Regions from separate parts of the Pseudomonas sp. FW507-12TSA genome, predicted to be linked through region 1. Evidence: predicted binding sites of a transcription regulator. Region 1 holds the regulator's gene; each other region holds the start of a gene.

Region 1 (10,662 bases):
GAACGATGGTGCCCGCCGGTACAGCCGATGGCGATGGTCACGTAGGCGCGGTTGCTGGCGGCGAAGCGTGGCAACCACTTGAGCAGGTAGCTGGAGATGTCCTGGAACATCTCTTCGACATCCGGTTGCGCAGCCAGGTATTCGGCCACGGGAGCGTCCAGTCCGGATTGGGCGCGCAGTTCGGGTTTCCAGTACGGGTTGGGCAGGCAACGCACATCGAACACCAGGTCGGCGTCCACCGGCATGCCACGCTTGAATCCGAAAGATTCCACCAGGAAGGCAGTGCCTGGCTCGGGCTGGTTCAACAGCCGCAGCTTGATGGTATCCCGCAGCTGGTAGAGATTGAGGTTGGTGGTGTTGACCTTGAGGTCGGCCAGGTCGACGATCGGCCCCAGTAGTTGGGTCTCGTCATGGATGGCCTCGGCCAGCGAGCGGTTGGCGCTGCTCAAGGGATGGCGCCGGCGGGTTTCCGAGAAGCGCTTGAGCAGGGTTTCCTCGTCGGCGTCCAGGTACAGCACATCGCACTGGATGTGCCGGCTGCGAACCTCTTCCAGCAGCTCCGGAAACCGCGACAGGTGGCTTGGCAGGTTGCGGGCGTCGATGGACACCGCCACCAGCGGTTGCGCCAATTCGGTATGGATCAACGCGCGTTCGGCCAGCTCGGGCAGCAGGCCGGCTGGCAGGTTGTCGATGCAGTAGTAGCCGTGGTCCTCCAGAACATCGAGGGCGGTGCTTTTACCTGAGCCGGAACGGCCGCTGACGATGATCAAACGCATGGTTACCGACCGTTCTGTTCGTCCAGCACGACCTGGTACAAGGCTTCGTTGCTGGTGGCGCTGCGCAGCCGCTCACGAACTTCCTTGCGATCGAGCATGCTGGCGATCTGCCGGAGCAGTTCCAGGTGCGCATCGGTGGCGGCCTCCGGGACCAGCAGTACGAACAGCAGGTCCACGGGAGCGCCGTCGATGGCATCGAAGTCGATCGGAGCGTCCAGGTGCATCAGCGCGCTGATGGGGGACTCGCAGCCTTTGAGGCGGCAGTGGGGAATAGCGATGCCGTTGCCGAACCCGGTGGAGCCGAGTTTCTCGCGGGCGATCAGGCTCTCGAATACGTCCTGCATCTCCAGATCAGGCACTTCACGGCTGATCAGGTTGGCAATTTGTTCGAGGGCGCGTTTTTTACTGCCGCCCGGCACGTTCACCAGGGAACGGCCGGGGGTCAGGATGCTTTCAAGTCGGATCATGGGAGGGGAGTATCAGCGACCCGTGCCTTGGAGAAGGTGGAGTTGCTTTTCCTTATGCTTTTTCAGTTGGCGGTCAAGCTTGTCCGTGAGCAGGTCGATTGCGGCATACATATCGTCATGTTCTGCATTGGCGACGACCTCCCCACCGTGGATGTGCAGGGTCGCCTCGATTTTCTGCTTCAGCTTCTCGACGGCCATGGTGACCTGCACATTGGTGATCTTGTCGAAATGGCGTTCCAGTCGGTCGAGCTTCTCGCCGATGTAGACGCGCAGAGGTTCAGTCACTTCGAGTTGGTGTCCACTGATGTTGACTTGCATACAGCTTCTCCTTCGTTGCCAGTGCATAACGCGGCAGGCCGTTTTGCCTGCCACCTAGACTGTGTCTGAAACCAGCCTGCACATCGATCGGGCTACCTTGCCCGGTCATCGCTCGGCGGGTTTCAAGCACACTCCGAAACGCTGTGGCCAGCCCGGCGGCTACATCAACCGCTTGCGTTCGCTGGAAGGCGCGATCCCAAGGGATTCGCGGTACTTGGCGACGGTCCGGCGGGCTACCTGGATACCTTGTGCCTCCAGTAAACCAGCGATCTTGCTGTCACTCAACGGCTTTTTCTGATTTTCCGCAGCCACCAGTTTCTTGATGATCGCGCGGATCGCCGTGGACGAGCATTCACCGCCTTCGGAGGTGCTGACGTGGCTCGAGAAAAAGTATTTCAGCTCATATATGCCCCGTGGGGTATGCATGAATTTCTGCGTGGTCACCCGGGAAATCGTCGACTCGTGCATGCCTACCGCTTCGGCGATGTCGTGCAGGACCAGGGGCTTCATCGCTTCGTCGCCGTACTCGAGGAATCCACGTTGGTGCTCGACGATCTGGGTGGCGACCTTCATCAGGGTTTCATTGCGGCTCTGCAGGCTCTTGATGAACCAGCGGGCCTCCTGCAACTGGTTGCGCATGAAGGTGTTGTCCGCACTGGTATCGGCGCGGCGCACGAACCCGGCGTACTGGGCGTTGACCCGCAGGCGTGGCACGGATTCCTGGTTCAGCTCCACCAGCCAGCGTTCGTTGTCCTTGCGCACGATGACGTCAGGAACCACGTACTCGGCTTCGCTGGACTCGATCTGCGAACCCGGGCGCGGGTTGAGGCTCTGGACCAGTTCGATGACCTGGCGCAGCTCGTCTTCCTTGAGCTTCATGCGGCGCATCAGTTGGCTGTAGTCGCGGCTGCCCAGCAGGTCGATGTAGTCGTTGACCAGGCGCTGGGCCTCGGCCAGCCAAGGGGTTTTCGCCGGCAACTGGCGCAGTTGCAGCAGCAGGCATTCGCCCAGGCTGCGGGCGCCGATGCCGGCCGGCTCGAATTGCTGGATGCGGTGCAACACAGCCTCGACCTCATCCAGCTCGATATCCAGCTCGGGGTCGAAGGCTTCGAGAATCTCTTCCAGGGTTTCGTCCAGGTAGCCCTGGTTGTTGATGCAGTCGATCAGGGTCACTGCGATCAGGCGGTCGGTGTCCGACATCGGGGCCAGGTTCAGCTGCCAGAGCAGGTGGCTCTGCAGGCTTTCACCAGCCGAGGTGCGGGTGGTGAAGTCCCACTCGTCATCATCGCTGCTGGGCAGGCTGCTGGCGCTGGTCTGGTACACATCTTCCCAGGCGGTATCCACCGGTAGCTCGTTGGGGATACGTTCGTTCCATTCACCGTCCTCGAGGCTGTCCACCGTCTGGGTGGTTTCCTGGTAGGAGGGTTCCTGGATCTCGGTGTTGGGTTTGGACTCGGTGTTGTCGGCCAGGGGGTCGCTGTTGTCGAAGTCGTCGCCGTCTTCCTGGCGTTCGAGCATCGGGTTGGACTCCAGGGCTTCCTGGATTTCCTGTTGCAGGTCCAGGGTCGACAGTTGGAGCAGGCGGATGGCCTGTTGCAGCTGCGGTGTCATCGTCAGCTGCTGGCCCATTCTCAGGACTAGCGATGGTTTCATGGCAGGGGCTTAACACCTTAATTGCCGGCGCACATGCGCCATCCACTACAGGGCGCCGGAGCGCCAAACATAAGCAAATTATATGCCTGAAACTGAAGTGTTTGCCTAGAGCGCTGTAACAATAAAGTTTGTGGGGTTTTATCGTTCCCAGCGCCCAGGCAATGGGTCCTGCACCTCAGCCCTTACAGGCGGAACTCATGGCCCAGGTAGACTTCCTTGACCAGTTCGTTGGCCAGGATGGTCTGGGAGTCGCCTTCGGCTATCAGTTGTCCGTCGTTGACGATATAGGCGGTCTCACAGATGTCCAGGGTTTCGCGGACGTTGTGGTCGGTGATCAGCACGCCGATCCCCTTGGCCTTGAGGTGATGGATGATCTGCTTGATGTCGCCGACCGAGATCGGGTCCACGCCTGCGAAAGGTTCGTCCAGCAGGATGAACTTGGGGGCGGTGGCCAGGGCCCGGGCAATTTCCACGCGGCGGCGTTCACCACCGGACAGGCTCATGCCGAGGTTGTCGCGGATGTGGTTGATGTGGAACTCCTGCAGCAGGCTTTCCAGCTCCTGGCGACGGCCGGCCTTGTCCAGTTCCTTGCGGGTCTCGAGGATGGCCATGATGTTGTCGGCCACCGACAGCTTGCGGAAGATCGAGGCTTCCTGGGGCAGGTAGCCGATGCCGGCACGGGCGCGGCCGTGCATCGGTTGGTGGCTGACGTCCAGGTCGTCGATCAGGACTCGGCCCTGGTCGGCCTGGACCAGGCCCACGATCATGTAGAAGCAGGTGGTCTTGCCGGCACCGTTGGGGCCAAGCAGGCCGACGATCTGGCCGCTGTCGATGGACAGGCTGACATCACGCACGACCTGGCGGCTCTTGTAACTCTTGGCCAGATGCTGGGCTTTGAGAGTTGCCATTACTGGGCCTTTTGCTCGTCGGTTTTCTTTTTCGGCTGGATGACCATGTCGATTCGCGGACGTGGCGCGGTAACCGAGCTGCCGTTGGCGCGCCCGGCGTTGGCCACTTGCTTGACGGTGTCGTAGACGATTTTCTCGCCTTCGGTGGTGTTGCCGTCGTTGATGACCTTGGCCTTGTCGATCAGCACGATGCGGTTTTGCTGGGCATGGTACTGGATGGTCACGGCATAGGCCTGGACCGGCTTCGGGTCGGTCTGCTTCTGCAGTTGCTCGAAGTAGGCCAGGTTGCCCACCGAGGTCACTACGTCGATTTCACCGGTCTTGGCCCGGGTGATGGTCACGGTATTGCCGGTGATCTTCATCGAGCCCTGGGTGATGATTACATCGCCCTTGTAGGTGGCCACGCCATTCTTGTCGTCGAGCTGGGCGTCATCGGCCTGGATGCGGATCGGCTGTTGGCTATCGTTCGGCAGAGCCCAGGCGCTCACGCTTCCCAGTGCTGCGCCCAGACTGAGCAAAATAGGGAGGGTTTTAACGAGCCTCATACTGTCCTCTTACGTTCGATAGCAGGTTCATCCTGCCGTCTTTCAAATACGCTTTCATTCCCTTGGCAGTGGTCACGCCGTCGGCGCCGTCGATTCTAACGGCTTGCTCGGTCTGCGCATATTGCTTCTGCGGGAATACTGTCATGCGGCTGGTGGTGATCAGCAGGTTGCGATTTCTCTCGTCGGTACGGGCCACGCGGACCGAGTCGATCAGCTCGACTTCGGTGCCATCGGGGTTGACCTCGCCACGCTCGCTCTGGACATGCCACGGATAGGTGGTGCCGCGATACATCTGCAGGTCCGGCTTGGTCAGCAGGGTGACTTCGCTGGCCTTGACGTGCTCGACCTTGTCCGAGGTCATCTCGTACTGCAGCTTGCCATCGGGCAGGTACTGCACGCTTTGGGCGTTGATCACGAAATAGTCGATGGCGCTTTCGTCGACCTGCACCACTGGCTTGTCGAGAAACCGCTCAGGGCTGATGTTCCAGTAACCGACCGCCGCGAACAGCAGGGCGATGGTCCCGAAGATCAGGATGTTGCGAATCTTTTTGCTCAGCATCGGTGGGACCCTATAAATAAGCAGCGTTGGCTGCTTCGAGGCGGTCCTGGGCATGCAGGATCAGTTCGCAGAACTCGCGGGCAGCGCCTTCGCCGCCCCGTGCCGTTGTAGTGCCGTGGGCATGCTCGCGGACGAACGGGGCCGCGTTGGCGACCGCCATGCCCAGGCCGACGCGGCGGATAACCGGCAGGTCGGGCAAGTCATCGCCCAGATAGGCGACCTGTTCATAGCTTAGGCCCAGTTGGGCGAGAAGCTCGTCCAATACCACCAGTTTGTCTTCGCGGCCCTGGTACAGGTGAGGGATTCCCAGGTTCTTGGCCCGGCGCTCGACTACTGGCGTCTTGCGGCCACTGATGATGGCGGTTTGTACTCCGGCGGCCATGAGCATCTTGATGCCCTGGCCGTCGAGAGTATTGAAGGTCTTGAATTCGCTGCCATCCTCGAGGAAGTACAGGCGCCCGTCGGTCAGCACGCCATCGACGTCGAAGACCGCCAGCTTGATGTGCTTGCCGCGTTGCAGCAGGTCGTCGGTCATTACATCACTCCCGCGCGCAGCAGGTCGGACAGGTTGAAGGCGCCGATCGGGCGATCCTCGTTATCCACCACGATCAGTGCGTTGATTCGATTGTCTTCCATGATCTTCAAGGCTTCGGCTGCCAGCATTTCGGCGCGTGCGGTCTTGCCGCGCAGGGTCATGACTTCATCGATGGTGGTGTGATGGATGTCGATGTTGCGGTCCAGGGTGCGGCGCAAGTCGCCGTCGGTGAAGACCCCGGCCAGGCGCCCATCGGCCTCGGCGATGGCGGTCATGCCCAGGCCCTTGCGGCTCATCTCCATCAGGGCGTCCTTGAGCAGGGTGCCGCGCTGGACCTGGGGCAGCTGTTCGCCGGCATGCATGATGTTCTCGACCTTCAGCAACAGGCGACGCCCCAGTGCACCACCGGGGTGGGAGAAGGCGAAGTCTTCGGCGGTGAAGCCGCGCGCCTCCAGCAGCGCCACGGCCAGGGCATCGCCCATGACCAGGGCGGCGGTGGTCGAGGATGTCGGTGCCAGGTTCAGTGGGCAGGCCTCATGTTCGATATGGGCGTTGAGGTTGACGTCGGCGGCTTTGGCCAGCGGCGAATCAGGGTTGCCGGTAATACTGATCAATTGGATGCCCAAGCGCTTGATCAGTGGCAGCAGGGTCACGATTTCATTGGTGGAGCCGGAGTTGGAGAGGGCGAGGATCACATCGTCGCGGGTGATCATGCCCATGTCGCCATGGCTGGCTTCGGCCGGGTGGACGAAGAACGCCGTGGTGCCGGTACTGGCCAGGGTGGCGGCGATCTTGTTGCCGATATGCCCGGACTTGCCCATGCCGACCACTACTACTCGACCTTTGCTGGCCAGAATCATCTCGCAAGCACGAACGAAATCTGCATCGATATGGGGCAGCAAGCTCTCTACTGCCTGGATTTCGAGGCGAATTGTGCGTTGTGCCGATTGAATCAGGTCGCTGGATTGACTCATGTCTGAAATCGTATAGCCCGATGAAAAGGCGGCGATTATAGCGGTAATGATCGAATCCCTCACGCAAGTTCGTCAGCCTTTGTTTACTTGCGCAGAGAATCTGGCGATTTTGCCTGTCCTATACCTGAACGGTCCGGCTTCGGCCTTGGGGGCTCTGCATCAGCAGTGATATAGTTCGCCGCCAGTTCGGCCTGCCCAGGGGCACGTGCTCTCGGGAGAGAGCCTAGCGTCCGAGTGTTAGGCTGCATCGCAAGGAGTTTAGATGAGTGCCGACAACGCTTACGCGGTCGAGCTGAAGGGCGTTTCCTTCAAGCGCGGTGCGCGCAGCATATTCAATAACGTGGATATCCGTATTCCGCGGGGCAAGGTCACCGGCATCATGGGGCCTTCCGGCTGTGGGAAAACTACCCTGTTGCGCTTGATGGGCATGCAGTTGCGGCCCAGCAGCGGCGAGGTCTGGGTCAATGGCCAGAACCTGCCGACGCTCTCGCGCAGCGATCTGTTCGATGCTCGCAAGCAGATGGGCGTGCTGTTCCAGAGCGGTGCGCTGTTCACCGACCTGGATGTCTTCGAGAACGTGGCCTTTCCGCTGCGGGTGCATACCCAGCTGCCTGACGAAATGATTCGTGACATTGTCCTGCTCAAGCTGCAGGCGGTGGGGCTGCGTGGGGCTGTCGACCTCATGCCCGACGAGCTGTCCGGTGGCATGATGCGTCGGGTCGCCCTGGCCCGGGCCATCGCCCTGGATCCGCAGATCCTCATGTACGACGAGCCTTTCGTGGGCCAGGACCCAATCGCCATGGGGGTGTTGGTGCGCCTGATTCGCCTGCTCAACGATGCCCTGGGCATCACCAGCATCGTGGTGTCCCATGACCTGGCGGAAACCGCGAGCATCGCCGACTACCTCTATGTAGTGGGGGATGGCCAGGTGCTGGGCCAGGGAACTCCTGCCGAGTTGATGGACTCCGACAATCCGCGTATCCGGCAATTCATGAAGGGCGATCCCGACGGCCCGGTACCGTTTCACTTTCCAGCGCCGGACTACCGCGCAGATCTTCTGGGGAAGCGCTGATGCGCAAGATATCGCTAATCGAGAGGATTCGCCTCTTCGGTCGCTCAGGCATCGATGTCCTGGCGGTACTGGGGCGTTCCACCCTGTTCCTGTTCCATACGCTGCTCGGTCGCGGCAGTATCGGCGGTGGTTTCGGCCTGTTGGTCAAGCAACTGCATTCAGTGGGCGTCATGTCCCTGGTGATCATCGTCGTGTCCGGCATCTTCATCGGCATGGTGCTCGCGCTGCAGGGCTTCAACATCCTCTCAAGCTACGGTTCGGAGCAGGCAGTAGGCCAGATGGTCGCCCTGACCCTGCTGCGCGAGCTGGGGCCGGTGGTCACCGCGTTGCTGTTCGCCGGCCGCGCCGGCTCGGCACTGACCGCCGAGATCGGCAACATGAAATCCACCGAGCAGCTCTCCAGCCTGGAGATGATCGGTGTCGATCCGCTCAAGTACATCATCGCCCCGCGCCTGTGGGCTGGCTTCATCTCCTTGCCCCTGCTGGCCATTATCTTCTGCGTGGTGGGTATCTGGGGTGGCTCGTGGGTGGCCGTCGACTGGCTGGGGGTCTATGAAGGTTCCTACTGGGCGAACATGCAGAACAGCGTGAATTTCAATAGTGACGTGCTCAATGGCGTGATCAAGAGCATCGTCTTTGCCTTTGTAGTGACCTGGATCGCCGTATTCCAAGGCTACGACTGTGAGCCCACCTCAGAGGGGATCAGTCGTGCCACTACCAAGACCGTGGTGTACGCCTCGTTGGCCGTACTGGGCTTGGACTTTATTCTGACCGCCTTGATGTTTGGAGATTTCTGATGCAAAACCGCACCCTGGAAATCGGTGTCGGCCTTTTCCTGCTGGCCGGCATCCTGGCTTTGCTGTTGCTTGCCCTGCGGGTCAGTGGCTTGTCTCCGACCGCGAGCACCGATACTTATAAACTTTATGCCTATTTCGACAATATCGCCGGTTTGACGGTCAGAGCTAAGGTGACCATGGCCGGGGTGACCGTCGGCAAGGTCACGGCAATCGATCTGGACCGCGACAGCTTCACTGGCCGGGTGACGATGCAACTGGAAAAACGCGTGGATAACCTGCCGACCGACTCCACTGCATCTATCCTGACTGCTGGCCTGTTGGGTGAGAAATACATCGGTATCAGCGTGGGTGGGGAAGAGGCCCTGCTCAAGGATGGTGGAACCATCCACGACACCCAGTCGTCGCTGGTATTGGAAGACCTGATCGGTAAATTCCTGCTCAATACCGTTAGCAAAGACGCCAAATGAGGAGTTTTTCGATGATTTCTATCTTGCGACGTGGCCTGCTGGTGCTATTCGCTGCGCTGCCGTTGCTGGCCAATGCGGCAAGCCCGACCTCCGCCCATGACCTGGTGCAGGACACTACCAACCGCCTGCTGGCCGATCTTGCCGCCAATAAAGAGAAGTACAAGCAAAGCCCGAACGACTTCTACAACTCCCTGAACGGTATTGTCGGCCCTGCGGTGGACGCCGATGGCATCTCCCGCAGCATCATGACCGTGAAGTATTCGCGCAAGGCCACCCCGGAGCAGATGGCGCGCTTCCAGGAGAACTTCAAGCGCAGCCTGATCCAGTTCTATGGCAACGCGCTGCTGGAATACAACAACCAGGGCATCACCATTTCTCCTCCCAAGGATGAAAGCGGTACCCGTACCAGCGTCGACATGCAGGTCAAGGGTAACAACGGGGCGATCTACCCGGTGTCCTACACCCTGGAGAAGATCAGCGGCGAGTGGAAAATTCGTAACGTGATCATCAATGGCATCAATATCGGCAAGCTGTTCCGCGATCAGTTCGCCGATGCCATGCAGCGCAACGGCAACAACCTGGACAAGACCATCGACGGCTGGGCCGGCGAAGTGGCCAAGGCCAAGGAAGCTACCGACAACGCTGCGCCAAAGGCCGAGCAATGAGCGAGGCGGGCGTACGCCTCGGTACCGCCGGGGAGCTGTTGATCAGCGGCGTGCTGGACTATCGCAGCGGCCCGGGCCTGCGCAAGCAGGGCCAGGCGCTGATCAAGTCGAGCCAGGCCCCGGCGCTGGTGCTCGACTGCTCGGCGGTAGAGCGCTCCAGCAGTGTCGGCCTGGCCTTGTTGCTGGCCTTCATGCGTGACGCCCAGGCGCTGGGCAAGGCCGTGAGCGTGCATGCGCTTCCGGACGGCATGAAGGAGATCGCCGAGGTGTCCGGAGTGACCGAGATCCTCGCGCAGCCCTAGTCGCCACAGGGTCACGCAAAGCCCCCCGTCAGAGTCCTGCTTATGCGGGGTTCGCAGGCGCGGGGCTTTTTTGTATGATGTCCGACCCGCGCGCACAGGGCGCCGATTGAGGTTGAGCATGCAGGCCAACGAAGTGAAGAGCTTTCTCGAGGGAAAGCTGCCCGGAACTCAGGTAGAAGTTGAGGGCGAAGGCTGCAACTTTCAGCTGAACGTGATTAGCGACGAACTGTCGGCCTTGAGCCCGGTTAAGCGTCAGCAGAGCATCTATGCCCATTTGAATCCATGGATTGCCAATGGCAGCATCCACGCGATCACCATGAAATTTTTCAGCCGCGCGGCCTGGGCCGAGCGCACCTGAGCCCAAGGGCGTCGAGACTCTTATGGATAAATTGATTATTACCGGCGGTGCACGCCTCGATGGCGAGATCCGCATTTCCGGGGCCAAGAACTCCGCGCTGCCTATCCTGGCGGCAACCCTGCTGTGCGATGGCCCGGTCACCGTGGCCAACCTGCCGCACCTGCACGACATCACCACCATGATCGAGCTGTTCGGTCGCATGGGCATCGAGCCTGTGATCGACGAGAAACTCAGCGTCGAGATCGACCCGCGGACCATCAAGACCC
Region 2 (10,662 bases), on a different contig from region 1:
GGCGAGGATGCCGGCGTTGAGCAGGGCGAAGTAGCTGAACAACGCCACGTGGCTGCCTGCGCCGGTGGAGGTGAGGATCGGCGCCGCGAACCCGCCTAGTGCCGCCGCGGCGGCCAGGCCCAGGGCATCCTGGGTGATGGCCAGGATCGCCGAGAACAGCGTCACCGCCACCAGCAGGCCCAGGGCCGCGGAAGGATCGAGCAGCGGGTGCAGGCGCATGGCTGCGAACACGGTCAGGTACAGCACCGCGATCCCCGTGCCCTGGAGCATCAGCGCATAGGCACCGTTACGTCGGCGCAACCACCAGCCCAGGCCCAGCAGGCCCAGGGAACAGGCCGCGACCCCGGCATAGCGCAACTCGATGGGCACCACCACGCCTTCGGTGGCGTAGCGCAGGAGGAATGCCAAGCCGAGGAACAACAGCACCACCCCGACCCGCAGCACGGTGTTGCCACCGAACAGCCAATTGCGCGCACCGCTGATGGCGCGCTCGATCAGGTTCGGCTCGTACTCCACGGGTGCTGCCGGCGAAGGTGCCGGCTGCGGTTCGGCTTGCCGCTGCGGCTGCGAACGCCAGGCCGAGTCCGGCAGCGGCTCGCTGACGGCAGCCGGGGTGGCGGCGGGAGGCAGTTCCCAGACCAGGTCAGAGGCGGCGGGCACCGGCTGCACGGGGAGGATCTCGTCGAGGACGAACTGCGGCGGCGCGGCCGGCTCGGGAACCGGAGCACTGGCGACCTGGACCTCGGGAGCCGGTGCGCTGCGGGCCTCGGGCTGGGCCACAGGTTCGGCCGGCGAGCCGCTGCCGGCCTCCAGCAGCTCCAGACGCTGGCCCAGCCGGGACAAGTCCTGCCTGGCTTGCTGCAGCTCAAGCTGCTGGCCAGCCACCTGCTTGTGCAACAGGCCAAGACGAAAGGCCAGGCCAACCGCCAGGCCGAGGAAAGCGCCAATCAGTGCATCGCCCAAAGACTCATCGACGATCCACCCCAGCACCGCGCCCAGCAGCATGAACATCCATTGCATGTGTCGACATCCCTAAACAGTCCGGTAACGGACAGGTCCAGCTGTTGTTTTACCGCTTCGGCCGCGGCCCTGCCTGTGCGGGGCCGCCATTGCCATTGGAAGCCGGGCACGAGCGACGAGGCACGGGCCGGGACAAAAACGCCGCCCAGTATATCGACAAGGCCCGGCGAACGCCGGGCCTTGCTCACAGTTCCAGCGCCTGGCCGGCGGGCTTACTCCAGGGCCTTCCAAATATCCGTGGCGTACTCGCGAATGGTCCGGTCCGAAGAGAACCAGCCCATTCGCGCACTGTTGAGCACCGCCGAGCGCCACCATTCCTTGGAATCGTGCCAGCGCTCCTCGACTCGGGCCTGGGCGCTCCAGTAGGCATCGAAGTCGGCGCAGACCAGGAACCGGTCATAGTCCACCAGCGAATCCACCAAGCCGGTGTAGCGCGACGGATCGTCCGGGGAGAACACCCCGCCACGGATCGCCTGCAGGACATCGTTGAGCCGGTGGGACGCGGCGATATCCGGCGCCGCGCTGAACTCGCCGTTGCTCTTGCGTGCCTCCACCTGCTGGGCGGTGAGACCGAAGATGAACATGTGCTCGGCCCCGACCCGCTCGCACATCTCGACGTTGGCGCCGTCCAGGGTGCCGATGGTCAAGGCGCCGTTGAGGCCGAACTTCATGTTGCTGGTGCCCGAGGCCTCGAAACCGGCGGTGGAGATCTGCTCCGACAGGTCGGCGGCGGGAATGATGCTCTCCGCCAGGCTGACGTTGTAGTTGGGCAGGAACACCACCTTGAGCAAGCCACGCACCGTAGGGTCGTTGTTCACCGTGCGGGCGATATCGTTGGCCAGCTTGATGATCAGCTTGGCCTGGTGATAGCTGGCGGCGGCCTTGCCGGCGAAGATCTTCACCCGGGGCACCCGGTCGGTTTCCGGCTCGGCGCGGATCGCCTGGTAGAGCGCCACGGTATGCAGCAGGTTGAGCAACTGGCGCTTGTACTCGTGGATACGCTTGACCTGCACATCGAACATCGCCGCCGGGTTGACCGCGATTCCCAGGCGCTCATGGATGATCGCCGCCAGGGCCCGCTTGCTGTGCAGGCGCTGCTCGGCGAACTGCTTGCGAAACGCCGGCTTGTCGGCCAGGGGCTCGAGCGCCGGCAGCCGGTCCTCGGGGCTGTCGAGCAGCTCGGGGCCCAGGGCGTCCACCAGCATCTGGGTCAGTTGCGGGTTGGCCTGGTACAGCCAGCGGCGGAAGGTGATGCCGTTGGTCTTGTTGTTGATCCTTTCGGGGTACAGCTTGTGCAGTTCGGAGAACACCGTGCTGCGCATCAGCTGGGTATGCAGGCCGGAAACGCCATTGACGCTGTGGGAGCCGAGGAACGCCAGGTTGCCCATGCGTACCCGGCGGCCGTTGTCCTCTTCGATCAGCGATACCGCCCGCAGCACGTCGAAATCATGCAGGCCCTTGGCCCTGAGCGAATCGATGTGCTGGGCGTTGATCAGGTAGATGATCTGCATGTGCCGTGGCAGCAGGCGCTCCATCAGGCCCACCGGCCAGGTCTCCAGGGCCTCGGGCAGCAAGGTGTGGTTGGTGTAGGCCAGGGTTTCCACGGTGACCTGCCAGGCCGCATCCCAGGCGATGCCGTGCAGGTCCACCAGTTGGCGCATCAGCTCGGCCACGGCGATCGACGGGTGGGTATCGTTGAGCTGGATGGCCGCATGCTCGCCGAGGCTGAGCACCGAATCGTGCATGTTCTTGTGCCGGCGCAGCAGATCCTGCAGGGACGCCGAGACGAAGAAGTATTCCTGGCGCAGGCGCAGCTCCTGGCCAGCCTCGGTGCTGTCGGCCGGGTACAGCACCCGCGAGATGCTCTCGGCCCGCGCCACTTCGGCCACGGCGCCCAGGTGGTCGCCGGCGTTGAAGCGCTCCAGGTGCAACTCCTCCATGGCCCGTGCCCGCCACAGGCGCAGGGTGTTGACGCTGGCACCGCGCCAACCCACCACCGGGGTGTCGTAGGCCACCGCCCGCACGGTTTCCGCCGGCCACCAGACCTGGCGGGGCGCGCCGCTCTCGTCGACCACGGTCTCGACACCGCCGCCGAAACCTATGGAGTAGATCACCTCGGGACGCTCGAACTCCCAGGGGTTGCCGAAGTCCAGCCAGTGCTCGGTCTGCTCCTGCTGCCAGCCGTCGACTATGGCCTGGCGGAACAACCCGTGTTCATAACGGATGCCATAGCCATGGCCGGCAATCCCCAGGGTCGACATGCTCTCCATGAAACAGGCCGCCAGGCGCCCGAGGCCGCCATTGCCCAGGGCCGCGTCGGGCTCCAGCAGGCGAATGCGCTCCAGGTCCACGCCCAGGTCCGACAGGGCTTCACGAGCCACGTCCAGCAGCCCGAGGTTGCTCAGGCTGTCGATCAGCAAGCGGCCGATCAGGAACTCCAGGGACAGGTAGTACACCCGCTTCTGGCCCCGACGATAGATCTGCCGGGTGTGATCCATCCAGTGATCGACCATGTGGTCCCGGGCCGCCAGGGCGATGGCTTCGAACCAGTCATGGTCGAAGGCGTGGTCCGGGTCCTTGCCGACCGCATAGGTGAGTTTGGTCAAGACGGCTTCACGAAAAGCCGCTACCTCCGTGTCGCGAACAGGGGATTCCTGAGTCATCGTTAAGACCTCTGACGAGATACACAGTGAGCATGGAATTGACTGAGCCTAGTCGGTCTGACACGAGGTGAAGGCTCTGGTTCGGCCTTGATTCAAATGACCGGGCAAAAAGCGCCGTCCCCCGCTCCAGCGGGGAAAAAACAAGCAGAGGTCGTACCAGCACGAAATAACCGGCACATCAGTGCGAAAAATCCGACGCAAAGTTGTTCAAAAATCCAGCAGTCCCGGTATGATCGCGCGCCCCGAAAACATGCCGGAACCCACCTTGATGAACTCCAACCTGATTGCCGCCGCGGAAATCGATCGCCTCGATACCTGGGCCAAGTACTCCGCGCCCATGTGCGGTTCCTGCATGTCCAGTTGCTGCACGCTACCAGTGGAAGTGAAGATCAAGGACCTGATCCGCATCGGCATCGTCGACGAGTTCGAGCGGGGCGAGCCGGCGAAGAACATCGCCAAGCGCCTGCAGAAGGAAGGCATCGTCGAGCGCTACAACCAGAAGTCGGAAATCTTCACCTTGCAGCGCATGAGCAACAACGACTGCCTGTATCTGGACCGCAAGAGCCGCCTGTGCACCATTTACGACAAGCGCCCCGATACCTGCCGCAACCATCCCAAGATCGGCCCGCGCCCAGGCTACTGCGCCTACAAGCCCAAGCCCCTGGAACGCCCGAGCAACACCAGCCGACGGACCCTGGAACGCTTCTGACCCCCGCCCACCCTCTGCAACTCTGCCGCCATCGCCGGTGTAGACAGCGTCTTGGCCGGTAATGGGCAAGACGGTCCCTACAGGTTTTCTCCAGACACAAAAAAACGCCCCCGGCCTTGCGACCGGGGGCGTTTTTCATTCAGCCAGTCTTAGTTGGACTTGGCTTTCTTGGCAGCGCGGGTACGCTCGCCTTCGTCGAGGATCTTCTTGCGCAGACGGATCGACTTAGGAGTCACTTCGCACAGCTCGTCGTCCTGGATGAATTCCAGGGCCTGCTCGAGGGTGTGGCGAACCGGTGGTACCAGGGCGATGACTTCGTCCTTGCCCGAAGCACGCATGTTGTCGAGCTTCTTGCCTTTGGTCGGGTTCACGCCCAGGTCGTTGTCACGGCTGTTCAGGCCGATGATCTGACCGTTGTAGATCTCCTGGCCGTGCTCGACGAACAGCTTGCCGCGAGCCTGCAGGGTTTCCAGGGAGTAGGTCAGGGCCTTGCCGGTCTCGACCGAAACCAGAACACCGTTCAGGCGGCCGGACATCTGGCCGGACTTCATGGTGTCGTAGCGATCGAAGATCGAAGTCAGGATGCCCGCACCGTTGGTCAGGGTCAGGAACTGGTTACGGAAACCGATCAGACCGCGAGCAGGGATGTTGTATTCCAGACGAACACGGCCCTTGCCATCCGGCACCATGTTGGTCAGGTCGCCTTTACGCAGGCCCATCTCTTCCATGACCTTGCCCTGGGATTCTTCAGGAATGTCGATGGTCACGTTTTCGAACGGTTCCTGCTTGGTGCCGTTCACTTCGCGGATGATCACTTCCGGACGGCCTACAGCCATCTCGAAGCCTTCGCGACGCATGGTTTCGATCAGTACCGACAGGTGCAGCTCACCACGGCCCGATACCTTGAACTTGTCAGGGGAATCGGTTTCCTGGACGCGCAGGGCAACGTTGTACAGCAGCTCTTTGTCCAGACGGTCCTTGATGTTACGGCTGGTGACGAACTTGCCTTCCTTGCCGCAGAACGGCGAGTCGTTGACCTGGAAGGTCATGGAAACGGTTGGCTCGTCAACGGTCAGCGGCTTCATCGCTTCGACCGTATCCGGGGCGCACAGGGTGTCGGAGATGAACAGCTCATCGAAACCGCTGATGCAGACGATGTCGCCAGCCTGGGCTTCTTCGACGTCGACGCGGTGCAGGCCGTGGTGGCCCATCAGCTTGAGGATACGGCCGTTGCGCTTCTTGCCTTCGGTGTCGATGGCCACAACCGGGGTGTTCGGCTTGATGCGACCACGGGCGATACGGCCAACACCGATCACACCCAGGAAGCTGTTGTAGTCCAGGGCAGAGATCTGCATCTGGAACGGACCGTCACGGTCGACGCTTGGCGCAGGCACGTTGTCGACGATCGACTGGTACAGCGGGGTCATGTCTTCAGCCATGTCGGTGTGGTCCAGACCGGCGATGCCGTTCAGGGCCGAGGCGTAGACCACTTTGAAGTCCAGCTGTTCTTCGGTAGCGCCCAGGTTGTCGAACAGGTCGAAGATCTGGTCCAGAACCCAGTCAGGACGCGCGCCCGGACGGTCGACCTTGTTGATCACCACGATCGGACGCAGGCCGGCTTCGAAAGCCTTCTTGGTCACGAAACGGGTTTGCGGCATAGGGCCGTCTTGAGCGTCGACCAGCAGCAGAACGGAATCGACCATGGACATTACGCGCTCAACTTCGCCGCCGAAGTCGGCGTGGCCGGGGGTGTCCACGATGTTGATGTGGTAGCCGTTCCAGTTGATGGCGGTGTTTTTGGCCAGGATGGTAATGCCGCGCTCTTTTTCCTGGTCGTTGGAGTCCATCACGCGCTCGTCGTTGAGCTCGTTGCGCTCCAGGGTGCCGGACTGGCGCAGGAGTTTGTCTACCAGGGTGGTCTTACCATGGTCAACGTGGGCGATGATGGCGATGTTGCGTAGATTTTCGATCACTTGTGTATCTCGATCAGAGGATTCGGTGTGCTGACCAGTGCGGGCAGCGATGGACAGTAGATTCAGGCCTTGCCGTTACAGCTTGACGGCGGCGTCGGGGGGCCGGTGACGCAAGCCACAGGCGAACAGCCCCGGGCATTTAGCTCGGTCTATAAACGCGCACATTGGCATGTCCCTCGCTGAGCAGATGGTGAGCATGCAGGCGACTCATGACGCCTTTGTCGCAATACAGCAGGTACTGGCGGTTGGGGTCCAGCTCCTTGAAACGAGCGTTCACCGCATAGAACGGCAGCGCTTGCACTTCGATCCCCGGCAGTTCCAGCGGATCGTCTTCCTGGGCATCCGGATGGCGGATGTCGATGACGATCTGGCCGGCCAGGGCTTCGTCGACTTCCTCGACCTTGAGGTCCTGGCCCAGCTCGTCGATCACGCGATCGATCGGCACCAGCTTGGCCCGCTCGATCGCTCGCTCGAGCACGGCCATGTCGAATTCTTTCTCTTCATGCTCGACGCGATGGCGCTTGGCATTGGTCTTGGGGTTCACCGAGATGACCCCGCAGTATTCCGGCATGTGCCTGGCGAAATCGGCGGTGCCGATCTGGTTGGCCAGGTCGATGATGTCCTGCTTGTGGCTGGCGATCAGCGGCCGCAGCACCAGCTTGTCGGTCACGCAGTCGATCACCGACAGGTTCGGCAGGGTCTGGCTGGAAACCTGGGAGATCGCCTCGCCGGTAACCAGCGCGTCGATGTGCAGGCGCTCGGCGATGCTCGAGGCGGCACGCAACATCATACGCTTCAAGATGACGCCCATATGACTGTCGTCGACCTTGCCGAGGATCTCGCCGAGCACTTCCTCGAACGGCACGCTGACGAACAGCACGCGCTGGGAGCTGCCGTACTTCTTCCAAATATAGTGCGCGACTTCCATCACGCCCAATTCATGGGCACGACCGCCCAGGTTGAAGAAGCAGAAGTGCCCCATCAGGCCGCGGCGCATGATCTGGTAGGCCGCCACGGTGGAGTCGAAGCCGCCGGACATCAGCACCAGGGTCTGTTCCAGGGCGCCCAGCGGGTAGCCGCCGATGCCGTTGTGCTGGCTGTGGATCACGAACAACCGTTGGTCGCGAATTTCCATCCGCACTTCGATTTGCGGCTCTTTCAGGGAAATTCCCGCCGCACCGCACTGCCGGCGCAACTGGCTGCCGACGTACTTTTCCACATCCATGGAGCTGAATTCATGCTTGCCCGCCCGCTTGCAGCGCACGGCGAAGATCTTCCCTTCCAGGGCGTGGCCGAAGTGCTGCTTGCACTTGGCGACGATGTCGTCGAAATCCCCCAGGGGGTATTCATCGACCTGCAGGAAATGCGCGATGCCGGGCATGCAGCGCAGGCGCTCGGTCATCTCCTTCAGGGCCTTGGGCTCGCTGACGGCGGTTTCCAGCTCGAGGTTGTCCCACACACCATTGACCACCACGGCCGGGTCCAGGTCGCGGAGCACGGCACGGATGTTCTTGGCCAGCTGACGGATGAAACGCGTCCGTACCGGGCGGCTCTTGATGGTGATTTCCGGGAAAACTTTAACGATTAGTTTCATGAAAACAGCGCGCGCTGGGCCAGCCGAAAAAGGGGGGCGCGGATTATAGCGGAAATTGCTCAAGGTTTAACCAGTTAATGTGCAGAAGGTTTTCAATGCACCAAAACGGGTCATTCGTTCGAATAAGCGCTACATTGCAGTGCGCAAAAAGCCGGCGTTCGTTGCCATGGGTCGTACAAAGCGTGGTTTTGGAGCACAAAACCCATCCCAGGGCACTGGCATGCAATTTGCTCCCTTGTGAGGCAGGTTGCCATGGCAGAGTATTCGCGCCGGCATCACCCACATTCTAAGGGCACTCCAACATCAAGCCCGAAGCCACCCCGGAGGACACTATGTCGAAGTCGGTTCAACTCATCAAAGATCATGACGTCAAGTGGATTGATCTGCGCTTCACGGACACCAAGGGCACTCAACATCACGTGACCATGCCGGCTCGTGATGCGCTGGATGAGGACTTCTTCGAAGCGGGCAAGATGTTCGATGGTTCCTCCATCGCTGGCTGGAAAGGCATCGAAGCCTCCGACATGATCCTGATGCCGGACGACGAGACCGCCGTGCTCGACCCGTTCACCGAAGAGCCGACCCTGATCCTGGTGTGCGACATCATCGAGCCTTCGAGCATGCAGGGCTACGACCGTGACCCAAGGGCGATCGCCAAGCGCGCCGAAGAGCACCTGAAGGCCACCGGTATCGGCGACACCGTATTCGCAGGTCCAGAGCCTGAGTTCTTCATCTTCGACCAGGTGAAGTTCAAGTCCGACATCTCCGGCTCGATGTTCAAGATCTACTCCGAGCAAGGCTCGTGGATGTCCGACCAGGACGTGGAAGGCGGCAACAAGGGCCACCGTCCAGGCATCAAGGGCGGCTACTTCCCCGTGCCACCGTTCGACCATGACCACGAAATCCGTACCTCCATGTGCAACGCACTGGAAGAAATGGGCCTGACCGTCGAAGTCCACCACCACGAAGTGGCGACTGCCGGCCAGAACGAAATCGGCGTCAAGTTCAACACCCTGGTGAAGAAGGCCGACGAAACCCAGACCCTGAAGTACGTGGTGCACAACGTGGCCGACGCCTATGGCCGCACCGCCACCTTCATGCCAAAACCGCTGTACGGCGACAACGGCTCGGGCATGCACGTACACATGTCGATCTGGAAAGACGGCAAGAACACCTTCGCAGGTGAAGGTTATGCCGGCCTGTCCGATACCGCCCTGTACTTCATTGGCGGCATCATCAAGCACGGCAAGGCCCTGAACGGCTTCACCAACCCGGCCACCAACTCCTACAAGCGCCTGGTGCCAGGCTTCGAAGCTCCAGTGATGCTGGCCTACTCGGCCCGTAACCGCTCCGCTTCGATCCGCATCCCTTACGTGTCGAGCCCCAAAGCCCGCCGTATCGAAGCACGCTTCCCGGACCCGGCCGCCAACCCGTACCTGTGCTTCGCCGCACTGCTGATGGCCGGCCTGGACGGTATCCAGAACAAGATCCACCCAGGCGATGCCGCGGACAAGAACCTGTACGACCTGCCGCCTGAAGAGGCCAAAGAGATCCCGCAAGTTTGCGGCAGCCTGAAGGAAGCCCTGGAAGAGCTGGACAAGGGCCGTGCGTTCCTGACCAAAGGCGGCGTTTTCAGCGACGACTTCATCGACGCCTACATCGCCCTGAAAAGCGAAGAAGAGATCAAGGTCCGCACCTTCGTGCACCCACTGGAATACGAGCTGTACTACAGCTGCTGATCCGGTAGCGCTCGCGCAAGCGGCGTGATCGAAAGGCCTCCTTCGGGAGGCCTTTTTCATTCCCGGCACAAACGCCCCGGGGATTTTCCGTGGGCGTCCCGCCAGCTTGCAGGCATCATGGCCAGCCCATTACCCACCCGGAAGCCCGCCGATGAAATCTTCCCTGAGCCTGTTTCTCGCCCTGGCCTGCGCCCTGTCCGCCAGCCTGGCCCGGGCCGATGACACCCCGGCCAGCCTCGCCCCACTACTGGGCAGCATCGCTGAACGCCTGACACTCGCCGAGCAGGTGGCCTTGAGCAAATGGGACAGCCACAAGGCCGTGGAAGACCGGCCCCGGGAGCAACAGGTGATCGCCGCAGCCACGGCCCAGGCAGCCAGCCATGGCCTGGATGAAGCCATGGTGGAGCAGTTCTTCGCCGCGCAGATCGAGGCCAACAAGCTGGTGCAATACGCCAGGCTCTCGGCCTGGAACCTGCAAGGCCGGGCTCCGGACACTCCCCGCCAGGACCTGGCCGGACAGATCCGCCCGCAACTGGACCAGTTGCAAAAGCGCCTGCTGCAACAACTGGCCAGCTTCGCTCCCCGGCGCAGCGACCCGCACTGCCCGCAGTGGCTGGCCCGGGCCAACCAGGCCAGCGCCGGCGAACTGCTGCGCCAGCTGGCGATGATCCGGGCCACCGCCGAATTATGTGTATTCAAAGGTTAACCACGCCCGCCCCTGCCCGGTGCGCCCCTATGCTGAGGGCTCACCAGGAGGATCCGGACCATGCGTATCGCTGCTTTATGGCTGCTGTGGATAACCCTGCTGCCGGTTGATGCGGCCCCCTATCACCCCACCGCCGGCCATTGCACCGGCAGCGACCGAGGACCCAGCGACTGGCCGCCTTCGAACAGGGCACCGGCCGCCTGCCAGACCAGCCAAAGGCAGGCCTACCGCCGCCTGCAGCTCAACGGAGTGCCGGAG
Region 3 (10,662 bases), on a different contig from region 1:
GACAGCAGGCGGTAGTGGCGCTGCAGGGATTGGGCACCGACCCTGGCCACCAGGCCGATTTCCTTTTCCAGGCGGTTGTTCAGGCGCTCGTGCAGCTGCTGGTTGCGCCGGGCGAAACGCGGCAGCAACACCACGCACAGGACCAGCGCCACCAGGCAGGCCAGGCCGATCCAGGGTTCGATGGCCAGCAGCATCACCGCCGCACCGATGATCGAGACCAGGGCGGTGGCGATGATCGGCACGTGCTTCTCGAAGAAGTCGACGAACTCCCGGGCCAGCACCACCCGCGCCGCCGCGGTCGAGGTGTTCTGCTGTTGCTGGCGCTGGTTGAGGATCACCGGTACGGCCAGGTCCGCATAGATGCGGGTGAAGGTCCGGGTATCCACGGCCCGTCGGGCCGCGCCGACGACCCAGAAACCCAGCACCACCATGGCGTAGACCAGGGCGTGGGTGGTATCGCCACGCAGGATCGAGTCCACGGCGAACCCGGCGAACAGCGGGTAGGCCAGCAGCAGGGCGTTCTCCAGGGCCACTAGCGACAAGGTGACGAACAGCTTGCCTGGATAGGCGCGAGCGATGGCCTTGAGGGTCTGGCCGGCGGACTGCTGGCCGAGTTTCTGGGTGGGATCCGCGATGGCGGGGCGAGTGACGACAGACATGACTGCACCACAAATGAGATAACGGTTAATATTGAGCGAGTGCTCAATTATCCTTGAGCGATCGCTCAAAATGCAAGTGCCGGTCATCCCGGCACCAAGAGGTTCGATTGCCGATGTCCCGTAACGACCGAAAGGACCAGATCATCGGCGCAGCCCTGGAACTGTTTCACAGCAAGGGTTTCGCCGAGGTTTCCACCCGTGACCTGGCCGAGCATGCCGGCCTGTCCCGCAGCCACATCTACCACTACTTCAGCGACTTCAAGGAACTGCGCCGCGAGGCCTTCGTGCGTTTCGCCGATGGCCAGTTGGCGGCGGTGGAGGACCTGGTGCGCGATGTGCAGCCGGCCGAGGCCCTGCGGATATTTCTCCTCGATTGCCTGACGGACTCCAACTCCGTCGGTTGGGGGCTGTGGCTCGATGCCTGGGATGAAGCCATGCACGACGCCGAGCTGGCCGAGGTCTACCTGCGAATCAATGGCCAGTGGCAGGCGTTGCTGGCATCGATCATCGCCGCTGGCGTCCAGGCCCGGGTATTTCGCTGCGCGGATGCCGGGCGGGCGGCGCGGCAGATCTTCGCCCTGGCCATGGGCTACACCGACGATCTGCTGCTGCAGGCTTCAGCTGCGGCGCAACAGGCCGCGTTGGCGGAGGTCATGGAGGTTGCCGGGTTGCTGCTGGGTTTGGATGACTGAACCTTCAACCGCTGCCGTGGCGATAGTGCAGTGCCTCCGCCAGGTGCTCGCGGCCGATGGCGGTGGCCTGTTCAAGGTCGGCCAGGGTCCGGGCCACCTTGAGCAGGCGGTGGGCGGCGCGCAGCGACAGGCCGAGGTTCTCGCAGGCTGCTTCCAGCCAGCGCTCGTCGGTTGTGGATAACCTGCAATGGCGCGCCAGGCCGGGCAGGTCGAGCAGGGCGTTGGTGCAGCCCTGGCGCCGCAGTTGCAGGTTGCGCGCACGGGCCACCAGGTCGGCGGCGCTGGCACTGTCGTTGCCCGGTTGCGGCGCGGGGTTCAGGGCCGTGGCCTCGCGGGCGACGGTCAGGTGCAGGTCGATGCGATCCAGCAGCGGGCCGGAGAGCTTGTTGCGATAGCGCTGGATCTGCTCCGGTGTGCAACGGCAGCGGCCACTGGGTTCGCCCAGGTATCCACAGGGGCAGGGGTTCATCGCCGCCACCAACTGGAAGCGTGCCGGAAACTGCACCCGCTCGCGGGCCCGGGCGATGACGATCTGCCCGGATTCCATGGGCTCGCGCAGGACCTCCAGGACCTTGCGGTCGAACTCCGGTAGCTCGTCGAGAAACAGCACGCCATGGTGGGCCATGGTGATTTCCCCGGGCTGCGGTTTCGAGCCACCGCCCACCAGGGCTGCGCTCGACGCCGAGTGGTGGGGTTGGCGGAACGGACGCTGTGGCCAGTGTTCCAGCGGGGCGGGGCTGCTCACCGACTGGATGGCTGCTACCTCAAGGGCCTCGTGTTCTTGCAGCGGTGGCAGCAGGCCGGGCAGGCGGCTGGCCAACAGGGTCTTGCCGGTGCCGGGCGGGCCGCAGAACAGCAGGTTGTGGGCCCCGGCCGCAGCCACCAGCAGGGCCCGCTTGGCGGCCAGCTGGCCCTGGACGTCGCGCAGGTCGGGGTAGGGCGCGCGGTCATGGGGCAGGCCCTGGCTGACGCAGGCCGGGATCGGCGCCTGCCCGTTGAGATGGGCCGCCGCCTCCAGCAAATGGTCGACCGCGATCACGCTCAGGCCCGAGGCCAGGCAGGCTTCCTCGGCATTGGCCCGGGGCACCAGCAAGGCATGGCCGGCATCCCTTGCTGCCAGGGCCGCCGGCAGCACGCCGCGCACCGGGCGCACGGCCCCGGACAACGCCAGCTCGCCCAGGCACTCGACGCGATCCAGCGCCGTGGCCGGTAGTTGCTGGCTGGCCGCGAGGATGCCCAGGGCGATCGCCAGGTCGAAGCGGCCACCGTCCTTGGGCAGGTCGGCGGGAGCCAGGTTGAGGGTGATGCGCCGGGCGGGGAAGTCGAAGCCGGCTTTGAGGATCGCGCTGCGGACCCGGTCCTTGCTTTCCTTGACCGCGGTTTCGGGCAGCCCCACCAGGGTCAGGCTCGGCAGGCCGTTGGCCAGGTGCACTTCGACACTGACGGCCGGAGCCTGTACGCCCATCTGGGCGCGGCTGTGGATGATGGCCAGGGACATGCGACGTTCTTCCTTGCAGCGGCGGGAACCGCATCCTGCGGTGTTGCAAGGATAGGCGAGGGGGGGCAGCGCGAGCGCTGGGCAATGCAGACAGGATGTGTCGCCGGCCTGTCCTTCAGCCTTGATGAAGGCGCGCGGCCGGCGAGGAGGGTGTCAGCTCATTGATCCTTCGGCTCAAGCCTGGCTTCCAGCTCGGCGACCTTGGCTTCCAGGCTTTCCAGGCGGGCCCGGGTACGCGCCAGGACCACCATCTGGCTGTCGAATTCTTCCCGGCTGACCAGGTCCAGCTTGCTGAAGCCGCTTTGCAGCAGGGCCTTGAACTGGCTTTCGATTTCGTTGCGCGGCAGGGGAGTTTCGCCGCTGAACAAGCGCGAGGCATGACCGCTCAGGGCGTCGAGGAGATCTTTGGGGGCGAGCATGGGAATGTCCTGAATAGCTGATGGGCCGCAGTGTATCACGCACGAACCGAGGGCTTGGCGCCGCCCGGCCTGCACGTTTTTTGCGCATCGGGCCGCCACCGCGCGCACCGTTATCGTGCGTATCGGTGGCGGGTTTTCCCGCCCCTGGCCGCGGGCCGCGGGCAACTTCATGAAATCGCTGGTGTTTCCCGACCTGGCAAGCTTTCTGCTTAGACCCTGGTGACCCATGCACTGATGCAGTCGCTGTGACGAATGCAGTGCGACCGACGAAACGGGGAGTGTTTCGTCAGGGCGGCTAGCGTCGGTCCGGTTGAGGAGGGCCGACGATGCGTTACAAAGCCAGGCACTGCGCTTAGACTTGAGTCGGGTTTGTTTTCCTGGGGCAAGTCCACCAATTCGGGAGAGAGTTTCATGAAGCTAGTCACCGCCATCATCAAGCCGTTCAAGTTGGACGACGTGCGCGAGTCGCTGTCCGAAATCGGCGTGCAGGGCATTACCGTCACCGAGGTCAAGGGCTTCGGTCGGCAGAAGGGCCATACCGAGCTGTACCGCGGCGCGGAATACGTGGTCGATTTCCTGCCCAAGGTGAAGATCGATGTCGCCATCGACGACAAGGATCTGGACCGGGTCATCGAGGCCATCACCAAGGCTGCCAACACCGGCAAGATCGGTGACGGCAAGATCTTCGTGGTCAATCTGGAACAGGCTATTCGCATCCGTACCGGCGAAACCGATACCGACGCAATCTAAGCCGCCCCAAACCCAACGCCCCAGGAGAAAACAACATGACTCTGCGTAAATTCGCAGGGCTAGGAGCCCTTTTGCCCCTCGTAATGCCTGGCTTGGCCATGGCGGCAGACGAAGCGGCTGCTCCAGTCCTCAATTCCGGCGACACCGCCTGGATGCTCACCTCCACCGCCCTGGTACTGTTCATGACCATCCCCGGGCTGGCGCTGTTCTACGGCGGCATGGTGCGGTCCAAGAACATTCTTTCGGTGATGATGCAGTGCTTCGCCATCACTGGCCTGGTGACGGTCCTGTGGTTCATCTATGGCTACAGCATCGCGTTCGACACCAGCGGGATGGAAGCTGGCGTGGTCAACCTCAATTCCTTCGTCGGCGGCCTGTCCAAGGCCTTCCTCGCCGGTATCACCCCGGCCAGCGTGACCGGTCCGGCGGCGCTGTTCCCCGAGGCGGTATTCGTCACCTTCCAGATGACCTTCGCCATCATCACTCCGGCGCTGATCGTCGGTGCCTTCGCCGAGCGGATGAAGTTCTCGGCGATGCTGATCTTCATGGGCATCTGGTTCACCGTGGTCTATGCGCCCATCGCGCACATGGTCTGGAGCGGTCCGGGTTCGCTGATGGGCGATTGGGGCGTGCTGGATTTCGCCGGCGGCACCGTAGTCCATATCAACGCCGGTATCGCCGGCCTGGTCTGCTGCCTGGTGCTGGGCAAGCGCAAGGGCTTCCCGACCACGCCAATGGCCCCGCACAACCTCGGCTACACCCTGATGGGCGCGGCGATGCTGTGGATCGGCTGGTTCGGCTTCAACGCCGGTTCCGCCGCAGCGGCCAATGGCACTGCCGGCATGGCCATGCTGGTGACCCAGATCGCTACCGCTGCCGCGGCCCTGGGCTGGATGTTTGCCGAGTGGCTCACCCACGGTAAACCCAGCGCCCTGGGGATCGCCTCGGGCGTGGTGGCAGGCCTGGTGGCGATCACTCCGGCGGCCGGTACCGTCGGCCCGATGGGGGCCCTGGTCATCGGCCTGGCGGCGGGTGTGGTGTGCTTCTTCTGCGCGACCAGCCTCAAGCGCAAGCTGGGGTATGACGACTCCCTGGATGCCTTCGGCGTGCATGGCATTGGCGGCATTCTCGGAGCGATCCTGACCGGGGTCTTCGCCGCCCCGGCCCTGGGTGGCTTCGGCACCGTGACCGACGTTGCCGCGCAGGTCTGGGTCCAGGCCAAGGGCGTGGGCCTGACCGTGATCTACACCGCCGTGGCGACCTTCATCATCCTCAAGGTGCTGGATGCGATCATCGGCCTGCGGGTGACCGAGGAAGAAGAGGCTGTCGGCCTCGACCTGGCCCAGCACAATGAGCGCGGTTACAACCTGTAAGCACACTGCTCGAAAAAGCCCGGCTTCGGCCGGGCATTTTTTTGCCTGGTGCTTGTCATTGAGGAAGGCTGAAAGGTTTTTATGGTGAGCCTTGGCAGGTTTGCCAGACGATTTTTAGTAGGGCAAATGCTTACACTAAAGCAGGATTATTCGGCGCTTTGTTTTTTTCCTGAGCGCGCTAGAATGCGCGCCGAAGCGTGGAGATAGGTATGTGGCAACAGACCCTGATTACCCTGCGGGCCAGGCCCCGGGGCTTTCACCTGGTAACGGACGAGTTGCTCGCCGGCTTGCCTGAGTTGAAGGCATATCGAGTCGGACTGCTGCACTTGTTGCTGCAACATACCTCGGCCTCGTTGACCGTCAACGAGAATGCCGACCCGGCGGTCCGGCGCGACTTCGAGCGTTTCTTCAATACCCTGGTGCCCCAAGGCATGAGCGGGTACGAACACAACGACGAAGGCGCGGACGACCTCCCGGCCCACTTCAAGGCCAGTTTGCTAGGCTGTCAGCTGACTTTGCCGATCTCGGCGGGCCGGCTGGCGTTGGGCACCTGGCAAGGTGTTTACCTGGGCGAGCACCGTGATCACGGCGGTGCTCGTAAAGTCCTTGTCACCTTGCAGGGTGATAAGGCATAAGCCGCTGAGTATCAGTGGATGTTGATTTTTTCCGGCAGCCTTCGACAGATGGCCGAGCTGGGCTATAACTAATCTGCTTTTCGCAAGTCATGAGGTAGAACATGAGCGACGATGATCTGGAAAACGACGACCTCGAAGTAGGTGACGAAGACGATACCGAAGAAGGTCTTGAAGCGGCCGCCGAAGATGTGGCGGAAGACGATGGCGGTGAGGCTCCCGCTCCGACCGCCAAAGGCAAGTCCAAGGCCGCTGTCTCGGTAGACGAGCTGCCGAGTGTCGAAGCCAAGAACAAGGAGCGCGATGCACTGGCGCGTGCCATGGAAGAATTCCTGGCCCGTGGCGGTAAAGTGCAGGAAGTCGAGGCCAACGTGGTCGCCGACCCGCCCAAGAAGCCTGATAACAAGTACGGCAGCCGGCCTATCTGAGCCTTGCTACTTGCTTGCTGAAAAAACCCGCCGTCGCTGCGGGTTTTTTCATGCCGGTGTAAAAAGCGGGCGAGCGTCTAGAGGGACTTCCAGCGTCCCAGCAGCGCGGGCAGTTCGGTCAGGCTGCGGATCTGCGCATCGGGTGCGCGCTCGGCTTCCCAGGCCTTGCCGCCCGGGTTGAACCAGATGGCGCGCAAACCGGCCTGCTGGGCGCCGGCGATGTCGTCGCCCGGGTGGTCACCGATATGCACCGCGGTGTCGGCACTGGCGCCGCCGCGCTGCAGGGCCTCCTGGAACAGCCGGGCATCGGGCTTGGCGATGCCGATATCCTCGGCGCACAGGGCGAACTGGAAATAGTCCGCCAGGCCCAGGCGACGCACGTCGGCATTGCCGTTGGTGACCACTCCCAGGGCGAAGTGATTGGCCAGGGCCTCCAGGGTCGGTTGCACCTCGGGGAAGATGTCCAGCTGGTGCCGGGCATGCAGGAATACCTCGAAGCCCTCTGCGGCCAGCCGGCTGGCCTCAGCCTGTTCATACCCCGCTTCCTCCAGTGCATGGAACAGCACGCGCCGGCGCAAGGCGCTGATCCGGTGCTTGAGCTCGGGCTCGCGCTCCAGTACTTGCGCGCGGATCGCCCACAGGTGCTCCACCGGCACGCCGCCCAGGTCCGGGGCATGTTCGGCCAGCCACTGGCGCAGGGTGGCCTCGGCGCTGACGATCACCGGAGCGGTGTCCCACAAGGTGTCGTCGAGATCGAAGGTGATCAGCTTGATGGTCATTGTTCACCGCCTTTGTTGCGTTTGGCCCGTGGATGGGCGCTGTCGTAGACCGCGGCCAGGTGCTGGAAGTCCAGGTGGGTATAGATCTGCGTGGTCTTGATGTCCGAATGGCCCAGCAGCTCCTGCACGGCACGCAAGTCCTGGGAGGACTCCAGCAGGTGGCTGGCGAATGAGTGGCGCAACATGTGCGGGTGCAGGTTCTGCCCCAGCTCGCGCTCGCCCGCGGCCTTGACCCGCAGCTGGATGGCCCGGGGGCCGAGGCGCCGGCCTTTCTGGCTGACGAACAGGGCGCCGTCCGGCGGGTTGCTCAAGGCCCGCAGTGGCAGCCACAGCGCCAGGGCCTCGCGGGCTTTGCGGCCCACCGGCAGGACCCGGGTCTTGCTGCCCTTGCCGTGGACCTGCACCAGGCCGTCGGCCAGGTCCAACTGCGCAAGATCCAGGCTGGTCAGCTCGGACAGGCGCAATCCGCAGGAATAGAACAGCTCCAGTATCGCCTGGTCGCGGTGGGCCAGGAAGTCGTCTTCCACCGCGCCATCGAGCAGTTGCAGGGCCCGGTCGGTATCCAGGGTCTTGGGCAGCCGCCGCTCGCCCTTGGGCGGCGCCAGGCCGTTGGCCGGGTCGTGCTCGCACAACCCTTCGCGATTCAGGTAGTGATACAGCCCGCGTACCGCGGACAACAGCCGGGCCAGGCTGCGGGAGGACTGCCCCTGCTGGTGCAGGCGTACGATCAGGCTGCGCAGGCCCTGGATATCCAGGTCGACCCAGCTGCGTATCTGCTGCTTCTCGCAGAACCCCAGCACCTTGCCAAGATCGCGGCGGTAGGCCTCCAGGGTGTGGGGCGACACCTGGCGCTCACTGCGCAGGTGCGCGCAGTAGGCGTCCAGTTGTCCTTGCATGCTCAGCGGACCGAGCGCAGGGAGTGGGTGAAGCGCGGCAGCACGCGGCCGGTGACTTCGGCGATGTAGTTGAGGAACAGGGTGCCCACCGAACTCTTGTAGTGCTGTGGATCGCGGCTGGCGATGGCCAGTACGCCGTGCATGCCCTGGTGCGCCAGGGCCACCACTGCAGTGGAGCCGATCTGCTTGCGCTGTTCTTCGCCGAACAGGAAGTCCAGCTCATGCTCGCGCAGGCTGCCGCTGACGCTCTTGCCTTCGGACAACAAGCCGCCGATGGCACCCTGGGCCTCGGCTGCCGATACCCAGCGGCCCACCGGCATGGGGTTGTCGCTGAACAGGATCAGGCTGACGAAAGGTACCTGGAACTCCTGGCGCAGGCTGTCCTCGACGCTCATCACCACTTCTTCGAGGCTGGTGGCGTCCAGCAGCGCGAGGATCAGGCGCCGGGTCTTGTCGAATAGCCGGTCATTGTCCCGGGCCACGTCCATCAGTTGCGACAGGCGATGGCGCATCTCGATGTTGCGCTCGCGCAGGATCTTCATCTGCCGCTCCACCAGCGAGACGGTATCGCCGCGCTGGTGGGGAATGCGCAAGGCCGGAAGCAGTTCTTCGTGGGCGACGAAGAAGTCCGGGTGCGCCTCCAGGTAGGCGGCGACGGCCGCCGCTTCCAGGTTCTGCGCGGGGGATTCGTCGGGCGTGGTGCTGGGAACCTGCGGCTGGTCGGTCATGGATTTCGCTCACTCATAGACGCACCTGTCCTTCGTATACGCGTACTGCCGGGCCGGTCATCAGCACCGGTTGGCCAGGGCCTGCCCATTCGATGGACAGGCGTCCGCCCGGCAGGTCGATCAATAGCGGCGAATCCATCCACCCCTGGCTGATCGCGGCCACTGCGGCTGCGCAGGCGCCGGTCCCGCAGGCCTGGGTTTCCCCGGCGCCACGTTCCCACACCCGCAATTGCGCGCGCTGGCGATCCAGGACCTGGAGAAAACCGACATTGACCCGGGCCGGGAAGCGCGGGTGGTGCTCGATCTTCGGGCCCAGCTCGTGGACCGGTGCGCTGTTGATGTCATCGACCCGCAGCACCGCATGGGGGTTGCCCATGGAGACGGCGGCCAGCTCGACCTGGCGTCCGTCGACCTCCAGGATATAGCTGGTGGCCTGGGCTGGCGCCTGGAACGGGATATCGGCCGGCACCAGGCGTGGCGGGCCCATGTCGACGCTGATCTGGCCGTCGTTGCGCACGTCGAGCTCGATCACGCCGCTCTTGGTCTCCACGCGGATCCGGCGCTTGGTGGTCAGGCGCTTGTCCAGTACGAACCGGGCGAAGCAGCGCGCACCGTTGCCGCATTGCTCCACCTCGGAACCATCGGAATTGAAGATCCGATAGCGGAAATCCACATCCGGGTTGGTCGGGGCCTCGACGATCAACAACTGGTCGAAACCGATCCCGGTATTGCGATCCCCCCATTGCTTGGCGTGCTTGGGTTGGATGTGCGCGTGCTGGCTGACCAGGTCGAGAACCATGAAGTCATTGCCCAGGCCGTGCATCTTGGTAAAACGCAGCAGCATGGTCTTACTCCGGCAGCAGGCTTTCGCCAGCGAATAACTCGGCCACCGTTTCGCGGCGACGCACTTGCACAGCCTGGTCGCCATCGACCAGTACTTCGGCGGCACGGCCGCGGGTGTTGTAGTTGGAGCTCATGACGAAACCATAGGCGCCGGCGGAATGCACGGCCAGCAGGTCACCTTCGGCCAGGGCCAGCGAACGTTCCTTGGCGAGGAAATCGCCGGTTTCGCAGATCGGGCCGACGATGTCGTAGGTACGGGGTTCGGCATCCCGGGGCCGGACGGCGCTGACATCCATCCAGGCCTGGTACAGCGCCGGGCGGATCAGGTCGTTCATGGCGCCGTCGACGATGGCGAAGTCCTTGTGTTCGGTGTGCTTGAGGTATTCCACGCGGGTCAGCAGCACGCCGGCGTTGGCGACGATGAAGCGGCCCGGCTCGAACACCAGGGCCAGGTCGCGGCCGGCCAGGCGCTCGCGTACCGCCTTGACGTAGTCGGCGGCCAACGGCGGCTCTTCGTCGCGATAACGCACGCCCAGGCCGCCACCGAGGTCGATGTGGCGCAGGTAGATACCGCATTCGGCGAGGCGATCCACCAGGTCCAGCAGGCGGTCCAGGGCATCGATGAAGGGCGCCAGGGTGGTCAGTTGCGAACCGATGTGGCAGTCGACCCCGACGATCTCCAGGTTGGGCAGCTGTGCCGCGCGGATGTACACATCCTCGGCGGCGGCGATGGCGATGCCGAACTTGTTTTCCTTGAGGCCGGTGGAAATGTACGGATGGGTGCCGGCATCGACATCGGGGTTGACCCGCAGCGACACCGGGGCGCGCACGCCCAGCTCGGCGGCCACCTGTTGCAGGCGCTCCAGTTCCTCGGCGGATTCGACGTTGAAGCAGTGGACGCCCACTTCCAGGGCGCGGCGCATGTCATCACGGGTCTTGCCGACGCCGGAAAAGACGACCTTGTC

The links. Region 1 encodes sigma-54, which starts transcription at its own class of promoters, with help from an activator protein. Its sites were predicted from a motif close to ANTGGCATNNANNTTGCTNT; they were not measured.
Region 2: a site for sigma-54 is predicted at 8,174-8,193, ahead of glnA (glutamate--ammonia ligase). Genes of this name have one in related genera too.
Region 3: a site for sigma-54 is predicted at 3,461-3,480, ahead of glnK (P-II family nitrogen regulator). Genes of this name have one in related genera too.

What each region holds. Positions count from the first base shown of each region.
Region 1 is NZ_JBYSWT010000014.1:84,595-95,256, reverse strand. It holds gene rapZ (RNase adapter RapZ) at 1-776, opposite strand, end outside; gene ptsN (PTS IIA-like nitrogen regulatory protein PtsN) at 779-1,243, opposite strand; gene hpf (ribosome hibernation-promoting factor, HPF/YfiA family) at 1,256-1,561, opposite strand; gene AC3WK8_RS15295 (RNA polymerase factor sigma-54) at 1,721-3,214, opposite strand; gene lptB (LPS export ABC transporter ATP-binding protein) at 3,397-4,122, opposite strand; gene lptA (lipopolysaccharide transport periplasmic protein LptA) at 4,122-4,667, opposite strand; gene lptC (LPS export ABC transporter periplasmic protein LptC) at 4,654-5,226, opposite strand; gene AC3WK8_RS15275 (KdsC family phosphatase) at 5,237-5,761, opposite strand; gene AC3WK8_RS15270 (KpsF/GutQ family sugar-phosphate isomerase) at 5,761-6,735, opposite strand; gene AC3WK8_RS15265 (ATP-binding cassette domain-containing protein) at 6,998-7,807, shown strand; gene mlaE (lipid asymmetry maintenance ABC transporter permease subunit MlaE) at 7,807-8,604, shown strand; gene mlaD (outer membrane lipid asymmetry maintenance protein MlaD) at 8,604-9,071, shown strand; gene AC3WK8_RS15250 (MlaC/ttg2D family ABC transporter substrate-binding protein) at 9,083-9,736, shown strand; gene AC3WK8_RS15245 (STAS domain-containing protein) at 9,733-10,038, shown strand; gene AC3WK8_RS15240 (BolA family protein) at 10,157-10,396, shown strand; gene murA (UDP-N-acetylglucosamine 1-carboxyvinyltransferase) at 10,419-10,662, shown strand, end outside.
Region 2 is NZ_JBYSWT010000007.1:120,032-130,693, forward strand. It holds gene AC3WK8_RS09230 (DUF2339 domain-containing protein) at 1-1,020, opposite strand, end outside; gene AC3WK8_RS09235 (glycogen/starch/alpha-glucan phosphorylase) at 1,233-3,683, opposite strand; gene AC3WK8_RS09240 (YkgJ family cysteine cluster protein) at 3,949-4,392, shown strand; gene typA (translational GTPase TypA) at 4,542-6,365, opposite strand; gene thiI (tRNA uracil 4-sulfurtransferase ThiI) at 6,505-7,959, opposite strand; gene glnA (glutamate--ammonia ligase) at 8,292-9,698, shown strand; gene AC3WK8_RS09260 (chorismate mutase) at 9,850-10,404, shown strand; gene AC3WK8_RS09265 (DUF4124 domain-containing protein) at 10,465-10,662, shown strand, end outside.
Region 3 is NZ_JBYSWT010000001.1:22,199-32,860, reverse strand. It holds gene AC3WK8_RS00190 (ABC transporter six-transmembrane domain-containing protein) at 1-746, opposite strand, end outside; gene AC3WK8_RS00185 (TetR/AcrR family transcriptional regulator) at 773-1,351, shown strand; gene AC3WK8_RS00180 (YifB family Mg chelatase-like AAA ATPase) at 1,356-2,849, opposite strand; gene AC3WK8_RS00175 (accessory factor UbiK family protein) at 3,008-3,268, opposite strand; gene glnK (P-II family nitrogen regulator) at 3,680-4,018, shown strand; gene AC3WK8_RS00165 (ammonium transporter) at 4,054-5,391, shown strand; gene AC3WK8_RS00160 (secondary thiamine-phosphate synthase enzyme YjbQ) at 5,601-6,026, shown strand; gene sutA (dormancy-specific transcriptional regulator SutA) at 6,128-6,451, shown strand; gene AC3WK8_RS00150 (HAD family hydrolase) at 6,529-7,230, opposite strand; gene xerC (tyrosine recombinase XerC) at 7,227-8,126, opposite strand; gene AC3WK8_RS00140 (DUF484 family protein) at 8,129-8,854, opposite strand; gene dapF (diaminopimelate epimerase) at 8,868-9,698, opposite strand; gene lysA (diaminopimelate decarboxylase) at 9,703-10,662, opposite strand, start outside.